DNA from 3 places in the Mesorhizobium sp. WSM4884 genome. Region 3 is predicted to be linked to each of the others. Evidence: riboswitches for the same ligand, from Rfam matches in the RefSeq annotation. Region 3 holds a riboswitch; each other region holds the start of a gene.
What was found. A riboswitch is a leader RNA that binds a small molecule or an ion and turns the genes downstream of it on or off. The one in region 3 is predicted to bind thiamine pyrophosphate.
Positions count from the first base shown of each region.

Region 1 (5,056 bases), on a different contig from region 3:
GGGCGAATGTCCCGAGATGTCCGGCGAGCCGAGATCTAGAGGCTCTGTAGAAGGACTGAGTGCCTCGAGACGATCACGAAGGAACGCGGGAAGGTTTTGAAGCTCCCAACTGCCTATCGCTGTGTTGACGAGGATGAAGTTTGCGCCTGCGGATCCTGTCGGAAGTCTGAAGTGCACGGGTTGGTCCACGGGAACGGTCTGCCAACCCAAGCGGGCGGCTAAACTCGCCATTTCGCTGAATTTCTCAGTCGGTCCAAGTTCGCGCGCGTCATCACGGTTCACATCGTGATTTCCCGGTACGAATATCAACGGAAGCGCCTTTGAACTGCGTCCCTGTGCGCGGCAGAGCAACGTGAAATGCTGGAATGCCGAAGCAATGAAGGTCTTGTCGCCACGGCTCGTGAAATCCCCCATGAAGGCGATCGAATCCAAGGGCTTCGAAGTCGTCAGCCGCCGAAGTTTCGTCAAGACGGCACGCAGCGAAGACGCGCGTAGCTTCTGCGTTATTTTCGGAGCGAACTTGCTATCCTTGGCATCGATGTTGCTAGAGGAAGGATGCCAGTCCGGATAGTGAATATCGCCTACTTGAAGGATTCGCACCCGCCGCATAACTCGCCCCCCTGCCGAGAGCCATAGACTAATCCGTTCGCTTTTGCCAAGCGCGAACGATCATCCGCAGTGTCCTTAACGAGGTAGCCTGCACTTTTCGAGAATTGCCACGGCGGCTATTTTTCGGCTGTGAAGCACACGAGACCCGTGACGTGAGACCCAGTTGCTCAATGCCCAGTTGCTCAATGAGCTTTCTTACGAATAAGGGAGAATTTCCGCGGCCGGACTATCTCTGAGCGAGCGTGCATGACTGCCAACGGAAGGTCTTGCACGCACCCTTGCGATCTTGAGCAATGGTCGCCATGACTTTCTTCTTGCAGGCTTTTGAGTGGCCCAGCCTGCGATCACCAGACCCCACCGATTCTAAAGAGCGTGGCAGATGGGATAGTCGAGGTTGCCCGTGCACAGTCACGCTCAGGGCTTGCGCCGCCCAGAGGACACGCTGAAAAGGCAGATTGGGGCGCAAGCACGCCATTCACGAGAGGTTCGACATGAAGACCATGCAAGAAAAAGACATTCCGGCATTCGTACAAGCAGTTGTGGACGCCGGCTGCAAAATTTGCGCGATTGGCAACTTGGGATACGTCTTTGGCGATGCTGATTTCACGCCAGCGCAACGGAGGGCCGTCGAGCCACAGCTGCGTAGGATTGCTGAAATCTACGGCGAACGCGATCATCTCATGAACGAGATAGCTGTATATCTGCGGTCGATCGGACGCCATGTCGAGGTTGAGCCGAAGACAGGTATTTCCTGATGGCCGTGATCGCGAGAAGCCGTCTTCCAACCTCTGAATCCTAAAGGAGGTGACCCCCAAGGCCGTTCGTCACCTTCGACCAGAATAACCACATCCGTGACCGCCTGAGCTACTTGGTCGATACGCGCACATGGCCAATACAGTTTCTCCATCCTTCACGAAGCGAATGAGGCTTTGGCCATTCAGCCCCGGTCTACGGGGCGTGACTTGTCCCCGATGCATGCGCGAGCTCTCCGCCCGGCTGGCCGCCGGTCGTCGCCACCGGCCGAAGGCGCCCGAATGCGCTTGACAAGATAGCGTCAGCCCGTTCAACCTAAGGCATTCACCAGGGGAGTCCCGGCAAGGGGCTGAGATACTGCTGGCTTTCGCGGCGCAGTGACCCGTTGAACCTGATCCAGTTCATACTGGCGTAGGGACGGTGCAAGCGCTTTGCGGGAGTTTACGCCCGAGGTCCTGTTGCAGCAGGTCTACAGAAGCGTCTTTTCATCCTTCCGGCACAGAACTGGGTCTCCAATGCATGAGCAAAGGAGCCTCACGATGAATGCCCTCACCCCCGCCGTATCGACGGGACCACTGCCCGCCTCGCGGAAAATCCACAAGCCCGGCGTCCTCTACCCGCAGATCAGGGTGCCGATGCGCGAGATTTCCGTCCATCCGACGGCCGGCGAACCGCCCGTCACCGTCTACGATCCGTCCGGCCCCTACACCGATCCATCAGTCGAAACCAGCATCGAAAAAGGCCTTGCCCGGCTTCGCCACGAATGGGTCACGGCGCGTGGCGATGTCGAAGCCTATGACGGCCGCCACGTCCGGCCGGAAGACAATGGATTCGCCACCGGCGAGCGCCTGACACCGGAATTTCCGATACGCAATCGGCCGCTCAAGGCCAAGCAGGGCAAGGCGGTGACCCAACTTGCCTATGCGCGCGCCGGCATCATCACGCCAGAAATGGAGTTCGTAGCCATCCGCGAGAATCTCGGCCGCGAGGTGATGCGCGGCAAGCTGCAACGCGACGGCGAAGCCTTCGGCGCGGCGATCCCAGATTTCGTCACACCCGAATTCGTGCGCGACGAGGTGGCGCGCGGGCGCGCAATCATTCCCGCCAACATCAATCATCCCGAGAGCGAGCCGATGATCATCGGTCGCAATTTTCTGGTCAAGATCAACGCCAACATCGGTAACTCGGCTGTCACATCGTCGATGGCCGAAGAGGTCGAAAAAATGGTCTGGGCTATCCGCTGGGGCGCGGACACGGTGATGGACCTGTCGACCGGCCGCAACATCCACAACATCCGCGACTGGATCGTGCGCAATGCGCCGGTGCCGATCGGTACGGTGCCGCTCTATCAGGCGCTGGAAAAGGTCAACGGCATCGCCGAGGATCTGAACTGGGAGGTCTACCGCGACACGCTGATCGAGCAGGCCGAGCAAGGCGTCGACTATTTCACCATCCACGCCGGCGTGCGGCTGCACTACATCCCGCTGACCGTCGACCGGGTCACGGGCATCGTCTCGCGCGGCGGCTCGATCATGGCCAAATGGTGCCTGCACCATCACCGGGAGAGCTTCCTCTACGAGCATTTCGAGGAGATCTGCGACATCGCCAGAGCCTATGACGTCTCCTTCTCGCTCGGCGACGGCCTTCGTCCCGGTTCAATCGCCGATGCGAACGACGCGGCGCAATTCGCCGAACTGGAAACACTTGGAGAACTCACCAAGATTGCCTGGGCAAAGGACTGCCAGGTGATGATCGAAGGCCCGGGCCATGTCCCCATGCACAAGATCAAGCAGAACATGGACAAGCAGCTCGCAGTGTGCGGTGAGGCGCCGTTCTACACGTTGGGGCCGCTGACGACCGACATCGCGCCGGGCTATGACCACATCACCTCAGGGATAGGTGCCGCCATGATAGGCTGGTTCGGCACCGCAATGCTTTGCTACGTCACGCCGAAAGAGCATCTCGGCCTTCCCGACCGCAACGACGTCAAGATTGGCGTGATCACCTACAAGATAGCCGCCCATGCAGCCGATCTGGCGAAGGGCCATCCGGCAGCGAAAACCAGGGATGATGCCCTTTCGCGCGCGCGCTTCGAGTTCCGCTGGGAGGACCAGTTCAACCTGTCGCTCGACCCCGAAACCGCACGGTCCTTCCACGACCAGACCTTGCCCAAGGAGGCGCACAAGCTGGCACATTTTTGTTCGATGTGCGGGCCGAAATTCTGCTCCATGCGCATTTCCCACGACATCCGTGCCGAGGCCCAGAAGGAAGGCATGGCGGCAATGGCGGCAAAATACCGGGAGGGCGGCGATCTCTACATGCAGGCGGACGAGACTGGCGTACCGGTCGTGCCAGAGGCTCCCAAACCATCATGAGGGTGCTCGTCAAAGGGGCCGGCGTTGCCGGCCTCACCGTCGCTTTCGAACTCGCCGCCCGCGGCGCGACGGTCACCGTCGCCGAGATGCGGCATGGCCTTGGTGGCAACGCGTCGTGGTTCGCCGGCGGCATGCTGGCGCCATGGTGCGAGCGCGAAAGCGCGGAGCAGCCGGTGCTGGATCTCGGACGCGATGCTGCCGACTGGTGGGATGCGGTGCTGTCGGGTCAGGTGACACGGGCCGGGACATTGGTCGTGGCCGCGCCGCGTGATGCCGGTGAGCTTGACCGGTTCGCCAGTCGCACGTCAGGGCATCGGCGCGTCGATGAAAACGAAATTGCGCTCCTGGAACCCGACCTCGCCGGCCGCTTCCGGCGTGGATTGCTCTTCCCCGACGAGGCTCACCTCGACCCACGCCCGGCGATGGCGGCACTTCATGACAAGCTTGCGACCATGGGTGTCAAATTCCACTTCGGCTGCGACGCCCGGCCTGTTTCGGGATTCGCCCGTCAGATAGACTGCATGGGAATGGCAGCGGCCGATGACAGGCTGCGCGGTGTTCGCGGCGAAATGCTGATCCTTCGCACGCCTGATGTCTCGCTGTCGCGGCCGGTCCGTTTGCTTCATCCACGCTTTCCGCTTTATGCCGTGCCGCGCACCGATCACCGTTTCATGATCGGAGCGACGATGATTGAAAGCCAGAGCGCCGGACCGGTGACGGCGCGTTCCATGATGGAGCTGCTGGGCGCCGCCCATGCCCTCCATCCGGCCTTTGGTGAGGCCGAGATCGTTGAAACCGGTGTGGGTGTCCGTCCGGCATTTCCCGACAATTTGCCACGCGTCGAAACAGACGGTGAGATCATCGCGATCAACGGTCTTTATCGTCACGGTTTTCTCCTCGCCCCCGCCATGGCGCGCCAGGCTGCCGACCTGGTTTTCAGTCAAGACAGAACCAAGGAGCATGCTCATGAAACTGATGGTCAACGGCGAGGCGCGTGAGATTGCCGCCACCACGCTGGCCGAGTTGCTTGCCGCGCTCGACTATGAGGGCGATTGGCTCGCCACCGCCGTCAACAGCGACCTCGTGCACAAAGCCAACCGCGCGGAGTTCCAGTTGAGCGACGGCGACCGGATCGAAATCCTCTCGCCCATGCAGGGCGGCTAGCATGTTGGAGCTTTATGGAACCGAGCTTTCGTCGCGCCTGCTTCTCGGCACGGCTCAGTATCCTTCGCCGGCCATCCTTGCCGATGCAGTCAAGGCATCGGGCACGTCGGTGGTGACCGTCTCGTTGCGGCGTGAGATGGCGGGCGGTAGGGCCG
Region 1 covers NZ_JARTVO010000035.1:27,414-32,469, reverse strand. Annotated here, with positions in the region: gene P9236_RS29775 (metallophosphoesterase) at 1-609, opposite strand, end outside; gene P9236_RS29770 (hypothetical protein) at 1,101-1,364, shown strand; TPP riboswitch at 1,682-1,798, shown strand; gene thiC (phosphomethylpyrimidine synthase ThiC) at 1,902-3,737, shown strand; gene thiO (glycine oxidase ThiO) at 3,734-4,735, shown strand; gene thiS (sulfur carrier protein ThiS) at 4,704-4,901, shown strand; gene P9236_RS29750 (thiazole synthase) at 4,903-5,056, shown strand, end outside.
Region 1: another riboswitch for thiamine pyrophosphate. It lies ahead of thiC (phosphomethylpyrimidine synthase ThiC); the one in region 3 lies ahead of thiC (phosphomethylpyrimidine synthase ThiC).

Region 2 (5,056 bases), on a different contig from region 3:
GCCTTTGCTTCCCGCCCGAGCCAGTCGGCGGCGACAACCAGCATCAGGCAAACGAAGCCGAGCAGCAAGGCAAGCCCCGCGGCGTCGGCGGTCCGGTAACTGCCCATGCGCGCGAGCAGGAGATAGGGCAAGGTCTGCACCGAATCGCTGCCGAACAGCGCGATCACGCCGAGATCGCCAAGCGACAGCGCCATGGCGAAGGCAAAACCGGTGGCCAAAGGCCGCCGGAGCGACGGCCAGTCGACCAGGCGCAGCCGGTTCCAGCCGCAAATGCCGAGCGCCAGGCAGAGCCGCTCGTGACGCTCGCTCGCCGCGTCATAGGCAGGGCGAACGGCGCGGATGGCAAAGGGCATCGCCATCACTGCATTGACGGCGACGACCATGACGGGCGCGACGGCAAAGACATCCGTGACCCCACGCAAGGCCAGGAACCAGCCGGCGCCGACCACGATCGGCGGTACGACCAGCACGAAACCGGCGCCGGTGTCGGTGGCATGTTCGAGCAGCGACATGGCGCCGCCCGCGCGGCGCCGCAAGGCCAGTGCGCGCCGGGCCGCGATGAGCGAGAGTGACAGCGCCACCGAGAGCAGCGCCGAGAGGAAAGAGAGCGCGGCGCTGGTGAGCGTCGCACGGCGCACGGCCTCCTCGCCGGCCAGCCGTCCGAGATCGGCTTCCAGGCCGGCCAGCACGGTCGCCGCCATCGGCCCGGCGACGAACAGCAAGGTAAGTGCGATCAAACCGGCGTTCACCATCGTTTCAGCCTTGCCCGCCGAAAGATAGCGGCGTGGCGCCACCGGCAGATTGGCGTCGCCGACCGTATTGGCGCCAAGCCGCATCAGTGCCGTCACCACGACGAAGGTCAGACCGATTTGCAGCAGCGTCAGCACCACGGCCCTAGCCGGATCAAAATCGAAGCGCAACGCCTGGTAGATCGCGACCTCCAGCGTCGTGGCGGCCGGCCCGCCGCCCAGCGTCAGCACGATGGTGAAGGAGGTGATGCAGAGCATGAACACCAGTCCGGCGACGCCCGGCAGTGCCGCGCGCAGCGCCGGCCATTCGATCAGCCGCAACGCCGGCCAGGCCCCCATGCCGAGCTGGCTCGCCAGCCGCCACTGGTCGGCGGGCACCGTGCCGAGCACCTCCAGAAAAAGACGCGTGGCCAAGGGCAAATTGAAGAAGACATGCGCGATCAGTATGCCGGACAATCCGTAGATGCCGGGCCATTCGCTGCCGTCAAGGCTGCCGAGAGCGCCGGCAAAATAGCCGGCATGGCCGTAGAGCGCCAACACGCCGAGGGCGGCAACGATGGCCGGCAGCGCCAGCGGCACGGCGAAGAACTGCAGGATCAGGCGACGCCCGGGAAACTTCGGGTGCCGGGACAGGGCACGCGCCACCAGCAGCGCCGGCGCGACCGACAGCAATGTCGAAAGCAGCGCCTGCCAAAGCGTGAAGCGGGCGACACGGAGGAGATAGCCGTCGAAGGCGACGAGAGCGCCGGACGGGTCGCTCGCGCCTTCTAGGATGAGCCCGACGAAGGCGACGCCGATGAGCACGGCGATTGCCGCAAGGGCCATGATGCCGGCGGTGACGCGGGAGTCAGGGCGCGGCGAAGATTGCACGCTGCACCACCGGGGCAGGTTTGGAAACCAGCGAACGCCGTGTTCCTTCGCGCCCCCCTCTGTCCTGCCGGACATCTCCCCCACAAGGGGGGAGATCAGCAGCGTCGGCGCCCTGCTCATTCCTGCAACGTTGCCAATTGGCGAAATCGCCAATGGCAGTCAATCTCCCCCCAAGTGGGGGAGATGTCCGGCAGGACAGAGGGAGGCGCCGTAGAGCGATCATCTTCGACAGATAACCAAAGCCGGCTACTTGCTCATCGCCGCCAGCCACTCGTCCACCCAGGCTTTGCGGTTGGCCGCGACCTCTTCCGGGCTGAACAGCAGGGTCTTGGTCGGCTTCACCAGTTTGTCGAAGGCCGGGTTGAGCGGCTTGTCGGTCTTGCCGGCCGGGAACATCCAGTTGGTCTCCGGGATGACGTCCTGGAATTTCGGCCCGGTCATGAAGGCGATGAACTTTTCCGCCAGCGGGTTCTTCGCGCCGGTCGTCGTGATGCCGGCGACCTCGATCTGCAGATACTCGCCCTCCTCGAAGGACGCGGCCTGGTAGCGTTCAGTGTTCTCGGCGACCATGTGGTAAGCCGGTGAGGTGGTGTAGGACAGCACCATCGGCGCCTCGCCCTTGGTGAACAGGCCGTAGGCCTCGCTCCAGCCCGGCGTCACCGTAAGCACCTTGGATTTGAGCTTGGCCCAGGCCTCCGGCGCCTTGTCGCCATAGACCGACTTCACCCAGAGCAGCAGACCGAGGCCCGGCGTCGAGGTGCGCGGATCCTGAATGACGATCTTGTCGGCGGCGCCACCCTCGACCAGCTCCTTCAGGCTTTTCGGCGGGGTCTTCAGCTTCTCGGTGTCGTAGACGACGGCGAAATAGCCGTAATCGAAGGGCACGAATGTGTCGTCCTTCCAGCCTTCGGGCACATTCAAATCTGCAACGGCGCCATGCGGCGCGAAAAGGCCGCTCGCCTTGGCGTCTGCGGTCAGGTTGGTGTCGAGGCCGAGCACGATGTCAGCCTTGGTGCCGGCGCCCTCCAGCTTGACGCGGTTGAGCAGCGCCACGCCGTCGGCGACCGAGACGAATTCGAGATCGCAGCCGCATTCGGCCTCGAATTCCTTCTTCACCGCGGGTCCCGGACCCCAGTCGGCGGTGAAGCTTTCATAGGTATAGACGGTGAGCTTGTCCTTCGCCTCGGCAGGCCCGGCGGCTGCCAAAAGCGAAACGAGGCCTGTTGCGAGAATAAGCTGGGACAATAGTGAGCGCATCGGCGCCTCCTTTGTTCGCGTGACAAGGAATTGAGGCGTCGGATGGTCCGAAACGTCTAATCCCTCCGCCGGTACAAACCGGATCAGGTTCGGCGGGTTGGCATTGTCGCCTCTCAGCCGGTTCGCGAAGTCAGCGTCCGGCACCCCGTTAGAGCGCCTCGAGACATAGGCCCGGCCGATGCGGCGCGCAAGCGGAAGTTTGCCGGGCATCCGATGACTTCGGAACGCAGCGCTATCCGTTTGGATGCGCCTGGCTTCCGTTTCGCGGGCGGGGCTGGTAAGGGCGACGCCCATGGGAACATTCACCATCCTGCTTGGCGGCGAGCTCGTCCGCACGCCTCGGCTCGATCGCCAGATCGAAGGCTCCCGCGTCATCGCCGCCGACGCCGGCATCGGTCATGCCCGCATGCTGGGCCTCGTGCCGGAGCTATGGGTCGGCGACTTCGACTCGGTGCCGCCGAACCTGCCGGAGGATCTCGCCGCCGTGCCGCGCAAGATCTTTCCGGCCGAAAAGGACATGACCGACGGCGAGCTCGCCATCGCCGAAGCGCTCGCGCGCGGCGCCACCAGCTTGGTGCTGGCCGGCGCCTTCGGCGGCAAGCGCGCCGACCATGCCTTCCTGCATCAGGCGCTTGGGCATCGGCTGGCCGAGGCGGGCACGACGGTACTGCTGACCAGCGGCGCGCAGGAGGGCGTCCCCATCCTGCCGGGCAAAGCCGCCTTCGATTACGCCGACGGAACGCTGTTCTCGGTGCTTGGCTTCTCCGAACTCGCCGGCCTGACGGTCTCCGGCGCCAAATGGCCGCTCGACCGTGTCGAGGTGGCGTTCGGCTCCTCGCTCACTATATCGAACGAGGTCAAGGGCCGGCTCGAGATCGCGCTCGAGAGTGGCCGGGCGCTGCTGCTCGCCCACCCCTATCCTCTTGCCGAAAGCTGACATGGCTCCGCCTCTTCTCAATCTCGACGGCATAAAATTGACCTTTGGCGGCACGCCGCTGCTCGACGGCGCGTCGCTGAGCGCTTCCGCCGGCGAGAAGATCGCGCTTGTCGGCCGCAACGGTTCGGGCAAGTCGACGCTGCTCAAGATCGCCGCCGGGCTGGTCGAGCCGCAGGACGGCGAGGTGTTCCGCCAGCCATCGGCAACGGTCCGCTATTTGCCGCAGATGCCCGATATGGATGGCTTCGCCAGCGTGCGCGCCTATGTCGAGGCTGGTCTCGGGCCGGCCGACGACCCGCATCGCGCCACCTATTTGATGGACCATCTCGGCCTCACCGGCGAGGAACGGCCGAGCGACCTTTCGGGCGGCGAGGCGCGCCGCGCCGCGCTCGCCCGCGTCATGGCGCCCGAACCCGACATCCTGCTGCTCGACGAGCCGACCAACCACCTCGACCTGTCGGTCATCGAATGGCTGGAAGAGGAGCTTGCCCGCACCTCTTCGGCCGTGATCCTGATCTCGCACGATCGCCGCTTTCTCGAGCGCGTCTCGCGCGCCACGGTCTGGCTCGACCGCGGCCAGACCCGGCGGCTGGACAAGGGCTTCGCGCATTTCGAGGAATGGCGCGACCAGGTGCTGGAAGAGGAGGAGCGCGAACAGCACAAGCTCGGCCGCCAGATCGTGCGCGAAGAGCACTGGCTGCGCTATGGCGTGACCGCCAGGCGCAAGCGCAACATGCGCCGCCTCGGCGAGCTGCAGGCCATGCGCCAGCGCTTTCGCAGCCATCGCGGCGCCGAAGGCACGGCGACCATGGTGGCGAGCGACGCCGCCGAATCCGGCAAGTTGGTGATCGAGGCCAAGGGGATCGACAAGAGCTTTGGCGACTTGACCGTGGTCAAAGGGTTCTCGACCCGCATCCAGCGCGGCGATCGTGTCGGCCTGGTCGGGCCGAACGGCGCCGGCAAGACGACTCTTCTGAAAATGCTGACCGGCGAGCTGACGCCGGACGCGGGCTCAGTGCGGCTCGGCGTCAATCTTGAGATCGCGACGCTCGACCAGAAGCGCGAGGCCGTCGACCCGCAGGAGACGCTGGCGCATTACCTGACCGACGGACGCGGCGAGAACCTCGTGGTCAACGGCGAGCAGCGCCACGTCGTCTCCTACATGAAGGATTTTCTATTCAAGCCGGAGCAGGCGCGCACGCCGGTGCGGGAGCTTTCGGGCGGTGAGCGCGCGCGGCTGCTG
Region 2 covers NZ_JARTVO010000013.1:46,189-51,244, reverse strand. Annotated here, with positions in the region: gene thiP (thiamine/thiamine pyrophosphate ABC transporter permease) at 1-1,574, opposite strand, end outside; gene thiB (thiamine ABC transporter substrate binding subunit) at 1,866-2,876, opposite strand; TPP riboswitch at 2,920-3,034, opposite strand; gene P9236_RS20185 (thiamine diphosphokinase) at 3,169-3,813, shown strand; gene P9236_RS20180 (ABC-F family ATP-binding cassette domain-containing protein) at 3,815-5,056, shown strand, end outside.
Region 2: another riboswitch for thiamine pyrophosphate. It lies ahead of thiB (thiamine ABC transporter substrate binding subunit); the one in region 3 lies ahead of thiC (phosphomethylpyrimidine synthase ThiC).

Region 3 (5,056 bases):
ACAACGAAGCACGAGTCGTGGCCGATCGACGACGACAAGATCGAGGCGGAATTTGCCGAGCGCGAGCGGCTGGAAGCGGAAGCAGCGGCCGAACGCGAACGGCTCGCCAAGATGAAGCGAAGGGGCCGCAAGCCCGATCCAGGCTAGACGTTGCGCCATTTTCCCGTCGGTGAAACCAATTGCGGCATGAATGCGGCATTCAGTTGCGGTTCAGCTTGCTTGTCATATAAGCTCTCACGCAAAGGGCGAGAATGCCTTGCGAAATTGAACAGAGGCGGTGTGGGAACACCGGAATTGCAATGTGGAAGTCTGTCGTTACCGCCATCGCTTTCTTGGCCCTGGGCGGTTCGGCTTTTGCCGCCAGCGCGGTCAACAAGGACGCTCAGACGCGGACGTTGATCGTGACCGAAGGCGGCGGCAAGACCGAGCTGGCGCTGGCCGCCGGCGAGACGGTGGAGTTCTGCCCGAATGGCTGCTTCGTCACCCTGCCCAATGGTGACCTCGAAGCGCTGACCGGTTCAGAAACGGTCGAGATCTCGGGCGGCGTTGCCCGGATCAAGTAAAATCCTTAGACGCGATCGGCGAAGGCCGGGCAAACGCCCGGCCTTTTATCGTTTCCGGTAGCCGCTGCTTAACGATAGCACCGGAAATACCCCGCACAGCGCGCCGCAACCGGGCGTTTTAACTCCGTCATGCCCCGTTATATCCATCGCGTAGGCGCCGAAATACGGCGTGGGGTGAGCAGGGCAGAGCAATGGACGCGCGGTCGGACGGGAACGCAATTCCGCTTGCGGTCGATCTCGACGGCGCGCTGATTGCAACGGACCTTCTGTGGGAAGGCCTGTTCATCCTGCTCAAGAAGAATCCGCTCTATCTCTTTGTCCTGCCGCTCTGGTTGATCGGCGGTCCGGCGCGGCTAAAGCAGGAAATCGCAGCGCGCATCGACATCGATCCGGCATCGCTGCCTTACCGGCTTGAACTGCTCGAGCGGCTTCGCAGCGAACATGAGGACCGCCGCAGGATCGTGCTGGCGACGGGCACGCCGCGCAAATTCGCCGAGGCGATCGCGGCGGCCAGGCCGCGGTCGGCGCCATAATCGCCAGGCGCGACGTCTACATGAAAGCCTATGGCACGCCGAAGACGGCAATGATCCACGCCATGGCGACCTTCGGTGGCATGGGCGAGGCCTGCATCACCGCGATCGAGGCGCTCAACGTGCTGTACGACGAAGCGCTGATCGACAATGCTGCGTCGACCGGCGACTCCCTTTTGCAGCGGCTGCAGGCGCTGAAGGCGAAATATCCGAAGATCATCAAGGATGTGCGCAGCAAGGGTCTTATGATCGGGCTCGAGTTCCACGATTTCTCGCAGACCTTGCCGATGGTGCTGCGTCCTGTGGTGAGCGTGCTCGACGACAAGCTGAAGGGTTCGCTGTCGGGCTTCGTCGGCTCGCTCTTGCTACGCGACTACGACGTGCTCGTCGCCTTCACCGAGTACAACCGCAACGTCATTCGGCTCGAGCCGCCGCTGATCTGCCAGCGCGAGCATGTCGACCGCTTCGTCGACGCCTTCGACAGCTTCCTGTCGCTCGGCATTGTGGCGATCGTGAAGGATTTTGTAAAAAGCCAGGTCCGCTGAGACAGACGCTGCTGACCAGGCCACCCGTCGCTCCCGCCGATCCGCTCGACCGGCTGACCGGCGCCGGTCTTGCCTGGGGCGAGGGGGCTTACGCAAGATGGGCCGCGCCGATCGGTGCGGCGATCTTCTCGCTCTACATCCTGCTGACCGCCGTGACGGCCTGGTTCATGCCCGACGTCAACTGGGACATGCTGCCTTATCTGGCAATCGCCGAGGAGGGCCGCTATCCCGATCCGCTGGCGCTGCATGATTATGCCTACAGCACCGTCAAGGCCGGCGACTACAAGACGCTGACCGACGATGGCGGCGGCTTCCGCAACCACATGGCGGAGAAGCTTCCATGCACGATGGCGTTGAGCCGCAATGCCGGCCAAACGCGCTTGACAAGATGACGCTGGCCCGTTCAACCTAAGCCATTCACCAGGGGAGTCCCGGCAAGGGGCTGAGATACTGCTGGCTTTTGCGGCGCAGTGACCCGTTGAACCTGATCCAGTTCATACTGGCGTAGGGACGGTGCAAGCGCTTTGCGGGCGTTCATGCCCGAAGACCTGTCTCAGGCAGGCAGACCGAAGCGTCTTTTCATCCTTCCGGCACAGAACTGGGTCTCCAATGCAACGAGCAAAGGAGCCTCAAATGAATGCCCTGACCCCCACCGTATCGACTGGACCGCTGCCGGCGTCGCGGAAGATCCACAAATCCGGCGCCCTCCACCCGCAGATCAAGGTGCCGATGCGCGAGATCGCCGTTCACCCGACTGCCGGTGAACCGCCGGTGACGGTCTACGATCCGTCAGGCCCCTATACCGACCCCGCAATCGAAACCGATATCGAGAGGGGGCTTGCCCCCCTTCGGCAAGACTGGATCGTGGCGCGTGGCGATGTCGAATCCTATGACGGCCGCCATATCAGGCCGGAGGACAATGGATTTGCGACAGGAGAGCGCCTGACGCCGGAGTTTCCGACCCGCAACCGTCCGCTGCGGGCCAAGGCCGGCAAGGCGGTAACGCAGCTTGCCTATGCGCGCGCCGGGATCATCACGCCCGAAATGGAATTCGTTGCCATCCGCGAAAACCTCGGTCGCGAGATCATGCGGAGCGGGCTGCAACGGGACGGCGAGGCGTTCGGCGCATCGATGCCGGACTTCGTCACACCGGAATTCGTACGCGACGAGGTGGCGCGCGGCCGCGCGATCATCCCCGCCAACATCAACCATCCCGAGAGCGAGCCGATGATCATCGGCCGCAATTTCCTGGTGAAGATCAACGCCAATATCGGCAGTTCCGCCGTCACCTCTTCGATGGCCGAAGAGGTCGAAAAGATGGTCTGGGCCATCCGCTGGGGTGCCGACACGGTCATGGACCTGTCGACCGGCCGCAACATCCACAACATCCGCGAATGGATCGTGCGCAACTCGCCGGTGCCGATCGGCACGGTGCCGCTCTACCAGGCGCTGGAGAAGGTGGGCGGTGTCGCCGAGGATCTGAGTTGGGAAGTCTATCGCGACACGCTGATCGAGCAGGCCGAGCAGGGCGTCGACTACTTCACCATTCATGCCGGCGTGCGGCTGCATCACATCCCGCTCACCGTCGGCCGGGTTACCGGTATCGTCAGCAGGGGCGGCTCGATCATGGCGAAATGGTGCCTGCACCATCACCGCGAAAGCTTCCTCTATGAGCATTTCGCGGAGATATGCGACATCGCCAGAGCCTATGACGTCTCTTTCTCGCTTGGCGACGGCCTTCGTCCCGGCTCGATCGCCGATGCCAATGACCAAGCCCAATTCGCCGAGCTGGAAACGCTTGGCGAATTGACGAAGATCGCCTGGGCAAAGGACTGCCAGGTGATGATCGAGGGCCCCGGCCATGTTCCCATGCACAAGATCAAGCAGAACATGGACAAGCAGCTCGCCGTCTGCGGCGAGGCGCCTTTCTACACGCTGGGACCGCTGACCACGGACATAGCGCCGGGCTACGACCACATCACGTCCGGCATCGGCGCAGCCATGATCGGCTGGTTCGGCACGGCCATGCTCTGCTACGTGACGCCGAAGGAACATCTCGGCCTGCCGGATCGCAATGACGTCAAGACCGGCGTCATCACCTACAAGATCGCGGCGCACGCCGCCGACCTCGCCAAGGGGCATCCTGCGGCGAAGATCCGCGACGACGCGCTTTCGCGGGCGCGGTTCGAGTTCCGCTGGGAAGACCAGTTCAACCTGTCGCTCGATCCCGAAACCGCGCGCTCGATGCACGACGAGACCTTGCCCAAGGAAGCGCACAAGGTAGCGCATTTCTGCTCGATGTGCGGACCGAAATTCTGCTCCATGCGCATCTCCCACGACATTCGCGCCGAAGCGCAGAAGGAGGGGATGGCGGCGATGGCGCAGAAATACCGCGCGGGCGGCGATCTCTACGTGCCGGTCGAAACGCCCGGGGCGGGAGAACAAGCTTTGGCGCAGGACGATCAGAGGACGGACTGAGCCGTGCGCCGTGTCCTTGTCAAAGGCGCCGGTGTGGCAGGCCTCACCGTCGCCCATGAATTGGCCGCGCGAGGTGCGTCGGTCACGGTTGCCGAAATTCGGAGCCAGATAGGCGGCAATGCCTCCTGGCTCGCCGGCGGCATGCTTGCTCCTTGGTGCGAACGCGAAAGCGCCGAAGAGACGGTTGTCAGTCTCGGCAGAATTTCGACCGACTGGTGGGAAAGGGTGCTGCCCGGGCTCGTGACGACGGCCGGCACTCTCGTCATCGCCCATGTGCGCGACGCCTTCGAGCTTGCCCGCTTTGCGGCCCGTACCCGCAATCACGAGTCCGTCGACGACGAGGCGATCGCCGCCCTCGAACCCGATCTTGCCGGTCGCTTCCGCAAGGGCCTGTTCTTCGCCGGCGAAGCTCATCTCGATCCCCGTCGGGTTCTCGAAGCCCTCGCCGACAAGCTGCGTGCGATGGGAGTCGTCTTCCTTTTCGAGGTGGACGAGGTGGACCTTTCTGGCTTCGACCAGGTGATCGACTGCACGGGCATCGCGCGAGCCGACGACGATTTGCGTGGCGTGCGCGGCGAGATGCTGATCCTCCACACGCGGGAGGTTTCGCTCACCCGGCCGGTGCGTCTCCTCCATCCGCGTCATCCGATCTATGTCGTGCCGCGGGCCGATCATCACTTCATGGTCGGCGCGACCATGATCGAAAGCGACCATGACGGGCCGATCACCTCCCGTTCGCTGATGGAGCTCCTCAATGCGGCCTACGCGCTCCATCCGGCGTTCGGTGAGGCCGAAATCGTCGAGACAGGAGTGGGCGTGCGCCCCGCCTATCCCGACAATCTGCCGCGGGTGAAGCGTCGGAAGGACGGCGCGATCACGATCAACGGCCTTTACCGGCACGGTTTCCTGCTCTCGCCGGCAATGGCCGAGCAGGCTGCCG
Region 3 covers NZ_JARTVO010000001.1:425,256-430,311, forward strand. Annotated here, with positions in the region: gene P9236_RS01905 (mechanosensitive ion channel family protein) at 1-147, shown strand, start outside; gene P9236_RS01910 (hypothetical protein) at 300-563, shown strand; partial or broken gene P9236_RS01915 (prenyltransferase) at 755-1,069, shown strand; partial or broken gene P9236_RS01920 (aminotransferase class III-fold pyridoxal phosphate-dependent enzyme) at 1,069-1,638, shown strand; partial or broken gene P9236_RS01925 (hypothetical protein) at 1,647-1,970, shown strand; TPP riboswitch at 2,051-2,167, shown strand; gene thiC (phosphomethylpyrimidine synthase ThiC) at 2,272-4,116, shown strand; gene thiO (glycine oxidase ThiO) at 4,120-5,056, shown strand, end outside.